Regions from separate parts of the Paenibacillus sp. UASWS1643 genome, predicted to be linked through region 1. Evidence: a T-box and tRNA genes for the amino acid it is inferred to sense, from the RefSeq annotation. Region 1 holds a T-box; the other regions hold tRNA genes.

Region 1 (4,290 bases):
CTGCTCCGCCAATGTACAGATCAACTGGCAGCCACTGCTGCTGTTTCTCCTTGGAGATCAGTTCCTTGTCATTGTGCGGATCGATAAAGCGCAGGTAATACCAGCAGCTACCCGCCCATTGTGGCATGGTGTTGGTCTCACGACGTGCCTTCATTCCCGTTTCCGGATCTACCGTATTCACCCACTCCGTAACATTCGCCAGTGGTGATTCTCCTGTACCCGAAGGTTTGATCTGGTCGATATCAGGCAGCAGCAGTGGAAGTTGATCCTCCGGTACTGTCTTCATCGTTCCGTCTTCCAGATGCAGAATCGGGATTGGCTCACCCCAGTAACGCTGACGGCTGAACAGCCAATCACGCAGACGATAGGTTACTTTCCCTTGTCCTTTGCCGTTCTCTTCCAGCCAAGCAATCATCTTGGCAACCGCTTCTTCATTGTTCAGTCCGTTCAGGAAATCGGAATTCACATGCGCGCCATCACCCGAATATGCCTCTTGTGTAACGTCGCCACCTTGAATAACCTCGATGATATCCAGACCGAACTGCTTCGCAAATTCCCAGTCACGTGCATCATGACCCGGAACAGCCATAACCGCGCCTGTACCGTAACCTGCAAGAACGTAATCAGCAATCCAGATCGGCAGTTTTGCACCATTAACGGGATTGATTGCATAAGCGCCAGTGAAAACACCTGTTTTGTCTTTGGCCAAATCCGTACGTTCCAGATCACTCTTACGAGAAGCCTGCTCCTGATAAGCCTGAATCGCTTCACGTTGGTCATCAGTTGTAATTGCTTCTACCAATTCATGTTCCGGAGCAAGTACTGCAAAGCTCGCACCAAACAATGTGTCCGCACGGGTGGTGAACACCTTGATAACTTCCTCGCGACCTTCAATGGCAAATACAACTTCTGCACCTGTCGATTTACCGATCCAGTTACGCTGCATATCCTTGATGCTTTCAGACCAATCCAGCTCTTCCAGGTCTTCCAACAGACGCTCTGCATACTCGGTAATTCTCAGAACCCATTGACGCATCGGTTTGCGTACAACCGGATGACCACCACGTTCACTCTTGCCATCAATAACCTCTTCATTAGCAAGTACCGTTCCAAGGGCTTCACACCAGTTAACTGCAACTTCATCCACATAAGCCAGGCCTTTATTGTACAGCTGGATAAAGATCCATTGTGTCCATTTATAATATTCAGGGTCCGTTGTGCTGATCTCACGATCCCAGTCATAAGAGAAACCGAGCGATTTGATCTGGCGACGGAAATTGTCAATATTACGGAATGTAATATCTCGTGGATGTTCACCTGTATCCAGTGCATGCTGCTCAGCAGGCAGACCGAAAGCGTCCCAACCCATTGGGTGCAATACATTGTAACCGCGCATACGTTTGTAACGGGAAACGATATCAGTTGCCGTATATCCTTCCGGGTGACCTACGTGCAGACCTGAACCGGATGGATAAGGGAACATATCCAGTGCATAAAATTTCGGTTTAGCAGGGTCCTCACCCGTTTTAAACGTTTTATTTGCATCCCAGTATTGCTGCCAACTTTTTTCCATGACTTGTGGCTGATAGCCGTGTTTCGGCTGGTTATTCTCACTCATCTATTGTTCCTCCTTCAGGTTATTCGCTTTAGCTTTAATTGCAACAAAAAAACCTCAGCATCCCGTAGCGTTTGCAGCGCTAGGGACGAGAGGTTGAATTCCCGTGGTACCACCCTAGTTAGCGGACGAACGTGCTTCGTCATCCACTCCCTTTGGACCTGTAACGGCGGTTAACCGATGCGGATTTCCATTCCTGAACCCCAGCTTTATACAAGCAGGTTAAACAGAATGGTGTAATCACCGCATTTCTCCAAGGCGAGTTCGCAAATCACTGTCAACCGGCTTGCACCAACCGCCGGCTCTCTGTTATGTACAGGAATTACTACTGATCCTTATCATCGAAATATGTATACAATATCGGGACCATTATATAAAAAAGCAAGCCCAAAGTCAATATTACACGTTATAATCGCCATCTTGAAGTCTACGGTTCGTACCGTTCATAACGCTGGTTGCTGTTCAGGATAACCGAAAACGCTCAATGCCTTCCTCCAGATTATGAATGGTCCAATTCACATGTTCCTGATTATCATATTGACGATAAGCGCACTCAATGCGTAGCACCAGATCAAAGTACAAGTCATAGAGGCTTCTTCTTTTCAGCTCACTTTCAGTCGTAATCGCATGCCCATACCCTTTCACAAAACCAGGCGTATAGTTAAAATGACTGAAATAATGCTCCATCAGAGGATCTGCCCACAGTGAACGTTCAAAATCAATAATCGCTGTGATACGACCTGCGTCTACTAGAACATTGCCATCCCACAGATCCCAACTCACAAGCACAGGTTCTTTGACATCATCCAGCACATTCGATTTTTCTTCAATCAAACGTCTCAATTCAGGGTAATCGATCGAAAATGTAATTCCGGCTTCTTCACCATCGGTAAGAATGTCATCCATCAAATTCATAAATGCTTCTTTCCATGTGGAATAACGCTGTTTTTGCTCCGAGAAATATCCAAACTTCTCACCCTTGATTTCATTAATTCGACGATTGTACCGACCGAGTTGTTGTTCAATGGCCTCCTGCTCTTCCGCAGAATACTGATCCTTGACCTGATTATAGGGTGTTCCAGACATGTACTCCATGATAAAATAACGCGCTGAAGCCATGGTTAACGAATCATCATAAGCCAGCACTTGGGGTACGGGAACATCCTGTAGCTCCGTGATGAGGCGTAGTGCCTCAACCTCGGCAATCATGAGATCCTGCTCACAGCGCATCAGATTTGTCGAAGCCGACGGTGCAATCTTGAGTACCACTCGCTGTGCGTCACTAAGTGTAATGAGATATGCATGATTGGCCCAGCCATCTACCATTTCCTTGTAGTCCTGTATACTTGCAGAGAAATGCTGCTCTATTATGGCATTCAATTGTTCTGACGTAAGTCTTGTTTTATATGTACTTTCCATTTTTACACCTCACCTCGACTATTGAATTCCTTGGAAAACGCTTACTATCCAACCATTATCGCCTCGTTTATTATAACAGGCAATACTTTTTGTCACGTCGTTATGTCTTTTCTTGCATTCCTTTACCCTATTTAAGAATGTATTGCTATTCATTCTCCCATAAAAAATCAAACAAAAAAAACTGCCCTTATGCACCATACATAAGGACAGTTCTCATTATTCGCTCTTACTTCACAGCCACGTAGAACAAGCGCTGTGCGTTGTCTCCGGCCTCTTTCCATTCAAAATCCGCATATACCTTCACGTCTCTAAAACCTGCCTTGGACAACTCCAGCTTCATCCAGTCCGGATTATATGCACGCTGGACATGAACTTCTTCAAACCGCTGGTACATATCCTTGTTACCATCATCCACACGCGAAAAAATACTGAGATGATGCTCGATCTCACAGCGATCCTGATCCAGATCACAAGTCCAAATATACGACACGGAGCGCTCATCCAGTACAAAAGGCTGCTCCTCATCATAACGAATAAGGGTATTGGGATGATGCACATCAAACAGGAACGTTCCATCAGGCTTCAGCATCTCATATGTGCGCTGGAATGTACGAATGACATCTTCTTGTTCAAGCAAATAATTGACACAATCACAGAAGGATATCACCGAATCCACAGGTTCCGGAACTCGCCATTCCCGCATATCCTGCTGCACCCAACGGACACTGCCTTCCCGATACAAACGATGACCTTGAGGCGTAGCCTCCATCTTGCTGCGTGCAACCGACAGCATATCTGCTGAGAGATCAATGCCTGTAACTTCGAAACCGGAGTTCACGAGCGGGATCGTAATGGAGCCCGTTCCACAGCCAAGTTCAGCGACACTTTTGGGCATTCCATGCTTTTCCCATGCTGTTCTTGCAAACCTTATCCAGTCCGGATAAGGCATATCTTCCATTAATTCATCATACACATAGGCAAATTTCCGGTAAGACATGTCAGGCACCGCACTTTCAATTTCATTTTCTAATCCTGTTAACAAAAGAAAAAGCAGGGGCATCCGGTGTTTACCCAGCCTATCCCTGCCTTATCCGAGTTCCATATTACAACTATTTAATCAAGAAGATTATTTGTTTTCACTTTGATCCGCAGGAGCAGATTCGGACAGATACGTCCAGCTTTCCTTTTGGACCACCAGTCCGTCCTTCATCAATTTGCCCAAGGCACGCTTGAAAGCAGATTTACTGATGCCAAAG
Region 2 (4,290 bases), on a different contig from region 1:
TAAATGTTTGGAATTACCATGATTTCTTGGCATAATTGACTCACTCGGGAGAGAAGATAGGTACAGTGAGGAAGATCTGTAACTATAGCCGAGAGGGTGTGCTACGAGCCATGACATTGATGAATGATAAAGTTCATGCCTACAAGGATCAGATTGGAGCATTAAGCGATGTACTGCCAGGTGTGGTGAAGTCATATCATGAGTTTACCGGAGAATGTTTCCAACCTGGCGTGATTGATGCAAAGACAAAACAGCTAATTGCGCTTGGTATTGGATTGTTTGCCAACAATGAGGTATGTACCTTCTACCATGTAGAAGAAGCCCGTGCCAAGGGAGCAACAGATCAGGAAATTATGGAGACCGTAGCCGTGGCCGGAGCTGTTGGAGGCGGACATGCCCTGTCTCAGGGTGCGATGCGAGTGCAGAAGGCGCTGCATTAAAAGCAATACAACATACTTTTTAAGTACAAAAAAGGCATCCGGTTAATAACCGATGCCTTTTTGTATGTGAATTACATTTTACCTAACATTTTATCATACATAAACTGTCCAGTTACCCGACGTGCTGTTACGTAACGATCATTGAAGTATGGATTCGATAACTTCGTGATGCTTACACCTTTACTGCTGGAGGCATGAGCGAATTGTCCGCCGCCGATATATACACCTGTATGTGAAATGCCTTTGCCCATCGTATTGAAGAACACCAGATCACCTGTGCGAATGTTGCTTTTCGATACAGGCGTACCTGCTTTGGCTTGCTGCTGTGAAGTACGTGGCAATTCAATGCTGTATTTGTTGAAAAGATATCTCATAAAACCAGAACAGTCGAAGCCGGCTACAGTCGTGCCACCCCATTTGTAAGGTATACCTGTCATGTTGTTCACTACGGAGTTGATACTGCTTGCCTCTGTGCTTGTTGCCCCGGATGTAAATAATACAGCTGCTCCAAAAATGGAGATAATCAGTTTTTTCAAAATCAATGTTCTCCCTTCGATGCCTACGGAGTTAGCTAAGGGTTCGGTAGAAGGTTCCCTATATTTCCTATGTATAAGAATAATTCACCCAAATTGGTTCCCCCGTTTTCAAACATGAAACTCGGCAATGAATAATTAAGTTTTTGTAACTATTTGAAACTATATTGCATAAATGCGTAATTGTCAAACCCATTTAAAACCCTTCGTAATACCTCAATGTTAGCGGAATTAAGGTTTTTATATGAAAGAAGGGATCAAGTTTGGGAATCATTCATGACAAAAACGTCATTAATGATTCGTTTAAGACGAATTTGGATAAATAAATAGGTTTGTCATGAGTTAAAAGGACTATCCCGTTATGTAGAATTAGAGAGATTATATTCATTAAGTTGCATATATTGACAAAAATCGATTTTTTGCATATTATCTGATTATCCAATCCACATATTGGATTAAAATTGATTTTATTATGCGATAAATACAAATAAAGGAGGTTTGGGGGCGTATATCATAGGTAAAGTAGAAGTGGAAGATTTATAAAAATGAACATAGGAGAGTGTTGCATTTGAAAGCGAAGAAAATAATTACTTTTGTCCTGGCATGTACGATGGTGTTCTCAGCAGTTGGAATGGCAGTTCTTCCTGTAGGGACGGTATCTGCCGCGGATGCATCGGGTACTACAGCGAGTATTTCTGATATTTTGAAGAACCAGCTGCCGGATGGAGGTTGGAGAAAAGATTATAAACAGACAAGTGGAGAGTGGGCGAAGTCCACGATAGACAACAAGGCTACATACTCAGAAATTAGAAGATTGGCGAAGGAATTTAAAAAGACAAATGATCCGCGATACTCCACAGCTGCAATCAAAGGAATTAACTTTTTGATCAACATGCAGTATTCAAACGGCGGATGGCCACAAGTTTACCAAAGCTCCGGATATCACAAGCACATTACCTACAATGATGATGCCATGATTAATGTAATGATCATGCTGGATGAAGTAGCAGCACGCAAAGGTGATTTCTCGTTTATCGACAGCACACTTGCTAACCGTAGTAAAAATTCAGTTGCCAAAGGTGTGGAGGCGATTTTGAATACACAAGTCGTTTCAGGTGGTAAGCTGACAGCATGGGGACAACAACATGATTCCAGTTCCCTTAAACCAGCGAGCGCAAGAATCTACGAAGTGCCATCGCTGACAGCTGGAGAGAGTGTAACGATTGTTAAATTTCTGAAAACCAGACCTGCTAACGCTAAAATTACCGCATCCATTAAAGGAGCGGAGGCTTGGTTTAACAAGGTGAAAATTACGGGGTACAAATATGAAAGAGCTAATGGAGATAGTAAAATTATCGCTGATTCCAAAGCTGCACCAATTTGGGCACGCTTCTATGAGATAGGAACGGATAGACCAATCTTTATTGGTCGTGACGGGGTAGTTAAATACAAATTAAGTGATATTGATAAAGAAAGAAGAGGCGGTTACGCATGGTATGGCAACTGGCCTTCCAAGCTGTAATTTGCAGTATGCTTCCGTTTTAATGAACCAAGCTATTAATAGTTAAAGGTAAAACCCGAATCGACATGGACGTCTGGTTCGGGTATTATTGTTATTATTTTCAGTGTTGACATGATAGATTCCGCATGATATATTAATTCTTGTCGCCGATATTGATCACGGAGATACAATATGCGGTCGTGGCGGAATTGGCAGACGCGCACGGTTCAGGTCCGTGTGGGCTAACCCCCGTGGAGGTTCGAGTCCTCTCGACCGCATTTAATAAAAAGACTCCTTAAGCTAACGCTTAAGGAGTCTTTTTTTGCATTTTTTGATATAACATTAACTTTAGATTTGAGTACTTAGTGCTTAGCTGCACGTACAGCAAATGTCTTCCATTAGCCATACGGAACGTTTATTGTGCTGCGGTAACATTAACGCTGTCAATATTCGGTCCTTCGGATCCGGTAGTGACCACTTTCAATGTATTGGTGCCCGTGTTCATGGGGACCTGTATTGTTTTTTCAACCCATGTGGACCAGCTTCCCGTAGCCGGAAAGGGCTCGTTGCTAATGACTTTGGTTCCGTTCACAAAAATGTCGAGGTTCCGAGTGCCGCTTTCCAGCGCATAACGAAACTTTACATTTTTGGTGCCTGTAATCGTATTGTTAATGGCGTTCCATTGAATGGCTGAACCAGTCATCGCATTGAAGTTAACATACCCGGAGCCAGTGTAACCAGGGTAGATCGTTTCAATGGTAGCATCCGTAAGAGTTGTTCCGGTCTCGGCTTCATAAGTAGTGCCACTACCTGTATTTCCGCCGTTATTCCCGCCAGTAATGTTGGCAACAAAAGTTGTTACGCTCTGAGGTGGGAGCTGTGCCGTGAAGGCTCCATTGGATACGTTAAGCGAGGCCCCGCTTGCCAGGTTGCGACTGCTGTCCGTAATCCATGAGGACACCGTGGAGGCATTACCATTTTGCAGAACGAATTTTTGGCTTGTGGCCGAAGTTCCACGGTTAATTGCTACGACAACGACCTTGTTATCCCCTTTGTAGGCAGAAACAAATGTGTTCGTATCCGGGTTTTTGGTTGCATCCACTCTGAGATAGCCAGGACGTACAAATTTGGAGAAATGGGCCATATTATACCCGCGTTTGCTTATGGTACCGTCCTCTTTCATCGGACCATACTGTCTGCGGATGTACCACCACACATAGGCCTGGAAATCACCTTCTACCATGGCATTGTGCATGTGATAGGAAACTTCTAGTGCTTCAGGCCAGCGGTCTGCTGAATTGTTGTCACTGTTCGGAACATACACCTCAGTCATCCACAGTTCTTTGCCAGCTCCTTTTTGCTTAAAGAGGGGGTAGGCAAAATTCGAAATCTGAGTTCCGTACGTATGTGCTCCCAGAATGTCCATGTTGGCAAGGGCCTGCGGATCATTCAGGATTGGGTCGGATATGTTCTTTAGGTACTGGAAGGATTCAGGTGCCATGACTTTGGTACCTTGAATGGAACCAGCATTTTCTTTCATGAATCGAAGGATCTCTTGTGGAGTCCACCAGGTCCAGTCATGAGCATAATCCGGTTCATTTTGTACCGAAATGGCATACAGATCTACACCGTTATTTTTCATGTAGGATACAAAGTCGTTCAGATGTTGCGCATATGCGGCATATTTGTCGTATTTCAGACGTTTGGCATTTGTATCCCCATTACGGTTGAATGTTTCAACCATACTGCTCGGAGGATTCCATGGGGATGCGAATACGATTGCCCCCTTTTCAATAGCCCGTTTGGCTGTGGCAAC
Region 3 (4,290 bases), on a different contig from region 1:
GCGTAATAGCCCTGTCATATGTCAACCCGAGTCATCTCGCTTTATGAAGCGTACGGTGACCCGTTCTCCGGTTAGTAACCGTATTTTGACAGGCTTGTGTATGGTCCATGATTTGTCGGTGACAGATGTCAGCCACTGGATCGGGGTTCATCCCGGCACTTTCCGCAAATGGCTGCATCAGGGAACACTGCCTTCTGCTGCGTTTCAGGAACAAGCGGAGCAATTTTTCCGTATCCCGAAAACTATTTTGTTCGCAGATGTCATCTTGAAAGATCGTCGCAACAACTAAATAAGCGAACAGCCAAAAGGCTCTGACCTCCTCTTAGGAGGTCAGAGTCTTTTTAAAATGAAATGCATACCTTCTCTCTCGGACTTGAAGCACTGTTCTGGCTATTCCATCAGAAGTGTCAGATAACCTCCCCTTTTTTGCCTTTTGCTCCCTAGGAGAGCCATCAAAGCCCGCTACAAGCTAAGTTTATGCATTTCATCATGACCATTCTCTCTAAAAGGTCATCCTAACCTCGTGTTCAACACTTCATTGATATATCTCAACCCCGTATATCGAGGACGAAGCGTATGCGCTGTGTTGAACGCATGTTCCACCATCTCAGGGGTTACACCGAGTTGCTCAGTAGTCACAGGTCCACCTACTTGTTCCAACCATGCAATGAGCTGAGAAGCCTCCGGCAATTGGTCATATATCCCAAACACCGGTTCACCAGATGTCTGTGCAAGCTCTTTATATTTCACCGTAAGCAATGCACAAGCTACGCCAACTTTGGCACCATGCAGAACCGGTCTTTCTCCCGCTTGCATCAGATCCATCTCCAAGATGTGAGACAGATGATGCTCACCTCCGGATGCCGGACGGGAATGGTCAATGATCAGCATGGAGATACCGGAAACAATTAATGCGTCCATTAATACAGCTACTCCCTCTGCTCGCCCCTCCGCAATAGCTTGTACATGATCTATGCAGGTATTCAGCGCTTCTTCTGTCATCCGATAAGCAACTGGACAGAACGGTTCTCCGCCCAGTTCACGAGAAACAATCCAGTCTGCAAGTGAAGTATATTTACCAAGCATATCTCCGAATCCGGCAGCTGTCATCACTTGCGGGGCTTGCTCCAGAATATCCAGATCGGCAAAGATAGCCTCCGGCGGAACAGCCTGAAATGTTTGTTTGACGCCGCTTACAATTAAGGGTGCACCCGCAGAGGTAAACCCATCCACTGAAGCCGCTGTCGGTATGGACACAAAGGGCTTGTTCATTTTGGAACAAACAAATCTCACCAGATCATGAATGGTACCTGAACCCACCGCAATTACAGCCTGACTTTCCAGTTTCACACCCAACATGACCTGTACAATAGCCGCTTCATCCGCAATGATATCACCCGCACGATTTTCCGGCAGAGCGATCTCATCCACATGTATTCCCGCTTCGCGAACACTGCTCAGCACATCAGATCCGGCCGCCTGAAACGTATGTCGATCATAAACAACCGTCACCTGACGATATCCTTGCTCAGACAAATAACCCGGTAACCTCTGAATGGCCCCAGCTTCCAGATGAATCAGCATATCCACCACCCGGTGTTGATGACCGCAAGCACACTGTTGTGCTTCCTCATTCCATGCTGCAATTCGTTCGTTCATATTCATTCGCTCTTACCCTCCCATATGAGATATCATGCATAATTAACGGGTTAAAACCACAAGATAAAAAAGGAAATAAAATGTGATGATTTTCCTGATCACACTTTACTGCCTGTACCCAATATTTGCAAATCCATATCTCACATTTCCAAGTAGGTGAAGCAATGAAATTAACGAAAGAATTAGGAATTTCGCTCGGTTTTCTGGCCGGAACCACCTTTGGTAGCGGTATCTCTTTTTTGTTTCGTCTCCAGTCGCTCGAAGTGGTTGCCAGTGTTACGCTATTTGGTATTGCAGGAGCCATTGCCGGGATCATCACGGCAGTCATTCTGCGCCAGCGGCAACATTAGTATTGGCATGCTGGTAGCAAAATGCAGGCTTCACACGAATGATCCAAAAAATAAAAAAAGGTTCGTGAATTGCCCTAGAGCAACTCACGAACCTTTTTTGTTAGATGCGGTCGAGAGGACTCGAACCTCCACGGGGGGTTAGCCCACACGGACCTGAACCGTGCGCGTCTGCCAATTCCGCCACGACCGCATAATATGTATCTCCTCATCCATCGATGAAAAGCGTTCCGGTGAAGCAATTCCTTGTTTTACCGTAATTCAGAGTATACATGCTCCAAAATAAAAATGCAACTTCTTTTTTTATTCAAGATAGGACATATGTCCTTTTTTCTCAACTTCAAACACCCTATCGTAACATTAAACAAATATACCATCTATAATCCATACAAACGCAAAAATGAAGGAGAGATCCACCTTGAAAACAACCCATCTGTGCTTTATCGGTGCCGGGTTTCATGCATCCACGAATATTTACCCTTCTGTTGTTGAAGCCGGAGCGCAGATCCAGGCCATTGCCACACGCAGTATGGAACGCTCTGAAGCAGCTCTGCTGCGATTTGGCAGCAACGGAAAAACGTATGATAACGCTGGGCTTATGTTACAGCAGGAAACTTGTGACGGAGTCGTTGTGGTCGCCCAGCCTGTAGATCAGACCGCTCTTGTCCTTGAATGCATTCGGGCTGGTAAGAATGTATACGTGGATAAGCCGCTCGGATGGAATGCAGCGGAAGCCGCAGCTGTAGCAGAAGCTGCCGAGCAGGCTGGCGTCGTTGTCATGGTCGGTTTTATGAAACGTTATGCTCCCGTATACATGAAGCTGAAGGAGCTCATTGATAGTGGTTCGCTAGGTAAGGTACGTTCATTCCAGATGAAATTCGCTGTAGACAGTACCCCATTTTGCAAGGATGAGGAACAGTTCATGAAGCTCGCTGCCATACATATGGTCGATCTGATGCGTTACTTATTCGGAGAAGTAACACGGGTTACAGGCACAACCGTGAAGGATGGGGAACACATTAATCAAAGCATTTCCCTTGTTTTTGAGAATAACGTAGTAGGCAGCGCTTATTTTGCCGGCATGAGTGCTTGGTCACGGGAGAGTGAAAGTGTAGTCGTCACCTTTGACAACGGATTTGCGTCAGCTGAAGAGATCAACACACTTACTGTCCATCAATCCCGAAGCTCGACCAGCCTTCCCTGGAAATCTCTCGAGGAGCAAGATACTGTATATACACCTTCCGGATCTCCTATGTCAGGAGCTTATCGCGACCTTTATCTACGCGGGTTTGTTGGTGAAATGGTGCACTTTATCGCGTGTTGCCAGAATCAGACTGTCCCACATTCCAGCGCCAAGGATAATATAGCAACGATGGCTCTATGTGACTCCATTCTATCGTCACTGAAGTAGCGTATATACGCTCATCATCATATTTTATACATCCAGAGAAGAGCCTGAAACCGGGGCTCTTTTTTATCTTATAGACATCAACACATCTGTCTTCGACTATAATTAGGGTTTATAATCTGCATCATAAGTGATATGCTCTTTCATGAACTATACGTACTTTATGAAATATAACCACCCAAATAGATACCATAGAAAATCATCCTAAAGTGGAGGTGTACTTATAATGAAAAAGGACGCTACCAAGCTATGTCCCGCGCCATACGGCTGTTCCGTGGAAGTTACCCTCAGTGTGATCGGAGGCAAATGGAAAGGTGCCATTTTGTATCATTTATTCTCCGGTCCTTTGAGATTTAACGAGATCCGAAAATTGTTTCCTGAAATCACCCAGCGTATGCTCACCCTGCAACTTCGAGAGTTGGAAAGCAGCGGAATTGTTCATCGTGAAATATACCCCCAGATTCCACCTAAAGTGGAGTATTCCCTCACACCATTTGGTGAAACGTTACGGCCGATTATCTTCAGCATGCGAGATTGGGGAGAAACGTATACAAATGAGGTTCTGGCCAGATCCTCGCAAGAGGTATAAAACACAAAAGAAGCTGTCCCTAGTTTTTAGGGAACAGCTTCTTTGCTTGCTTATTTAATAACCGTCTGGATCGTAACCGTACGGTTACGCCCGTCTTCCTTCGCTTGATACAATGCATTATCCGCCAAGTGAAACAGTTCTGTGGAAGTTGTGGAGTGCTTCGGATATTCAGCAATTCCAGCCGAGATGGTGACGGAACGATCTATAGGCAATATGCTTTCTTCGACCGTTATTCGGATACGTTCAGCAATCTCAAAAGCCACGTTAGACTCGGAATTTCTTAACAA

Evidence for each region. The T-box of region 1 lies ahead of leuS (leucine--tRNA ligase). A T-box ahead of a tRNA ligase gene usually reads a tRNA of that ligase, here a tRNA-Leu.
Region 2: it encodes a tRNA-Leu, which carries the amino acid that the T-box ahead of leuS (leucine--tRNA ligase) is inferred to sense. The anticodon was not compared.
Region 3: it encodes a tRNA-Leu, which carries the amino acid that the T-box ahead of leuS (leucine--tRNA ligase) is inferred to sense. The anticodon was not compared.

What each region holds. Positions count from the first base shown of each region.
Region 1 is NZ_VXKZ01000096.1:99,718-104,007, reverse strand. Features, by position in the region: gene leuS (leucine--tRNA ligase) at 1-1,618, opposite strand, end outside; T-box leader at 1,697-1,966, opposite strand; gene FE296_RS05560 (phosphotransferase family protein) at 2,078-3,034, opposite strand; gene FE296_RS05555 (class I SAM-dependent DNA methyltransferase) at 3,261-4,031, opposite strand; gene FE296_RS05550 (CvfB family protein) at 4,161-4,290, opposite strand, start outside.
Region 2 is NZ_VXKZ01000103.1:178,663-182,952, reverse strand. Features, by position in the region: gene FE296_RS10675 (carboxymuconolactone decarboxylase family protein) at 111-440, shown strand; gene FE296_RS10670 (C40 family peptidase) at 512-976, opposite strand; cyclic di-AMP (ydaO/yuaA leader) riboswitch at 982-1,113, opposite strand; gene pelA (pectate lyase) at 1,542-2,495, shown strand; tRNA gene FE296_RS10660 (tRNA-Leu) at 2,669-2,752, shown strand; gene xynC (glucuronoarabinoxylan endo-1,4-beta-xylanase XynC) at 2,890-4,290, opposite strand, start outside.
Region 3 is NZ_VXKZ01000095.1:74,920-79,209, forward strand. Features, by position in the region: gene FE296_RS04975 (helix-turn-helix domain-containing protein) at 1-289, shown strand, start outside; gene FE296_RS04980 (sn-glycerol-1-phosphate dehydrogenase) at 511-1,665, opposite strand; gene FE296_RS04985 (hypothetical protein) at 1,785-2,009, shown strand; tRNA gene FE296_RS04990 (tRNA-Leu) at 2,115-2,199, opposite strand; gene FE296_RS04995 (Gfo/Idh/MocA family protein) at 2,425-3,417, shown strand; gene FE296_RS05000 (winged helix-turn-helix transcriptional regulator) at 3,641-4,003, shown strand; gene FE296_RS05005 (sensor domain-containing diguanylate cyclase) at 4,054-4,290, opposite strand, start outside.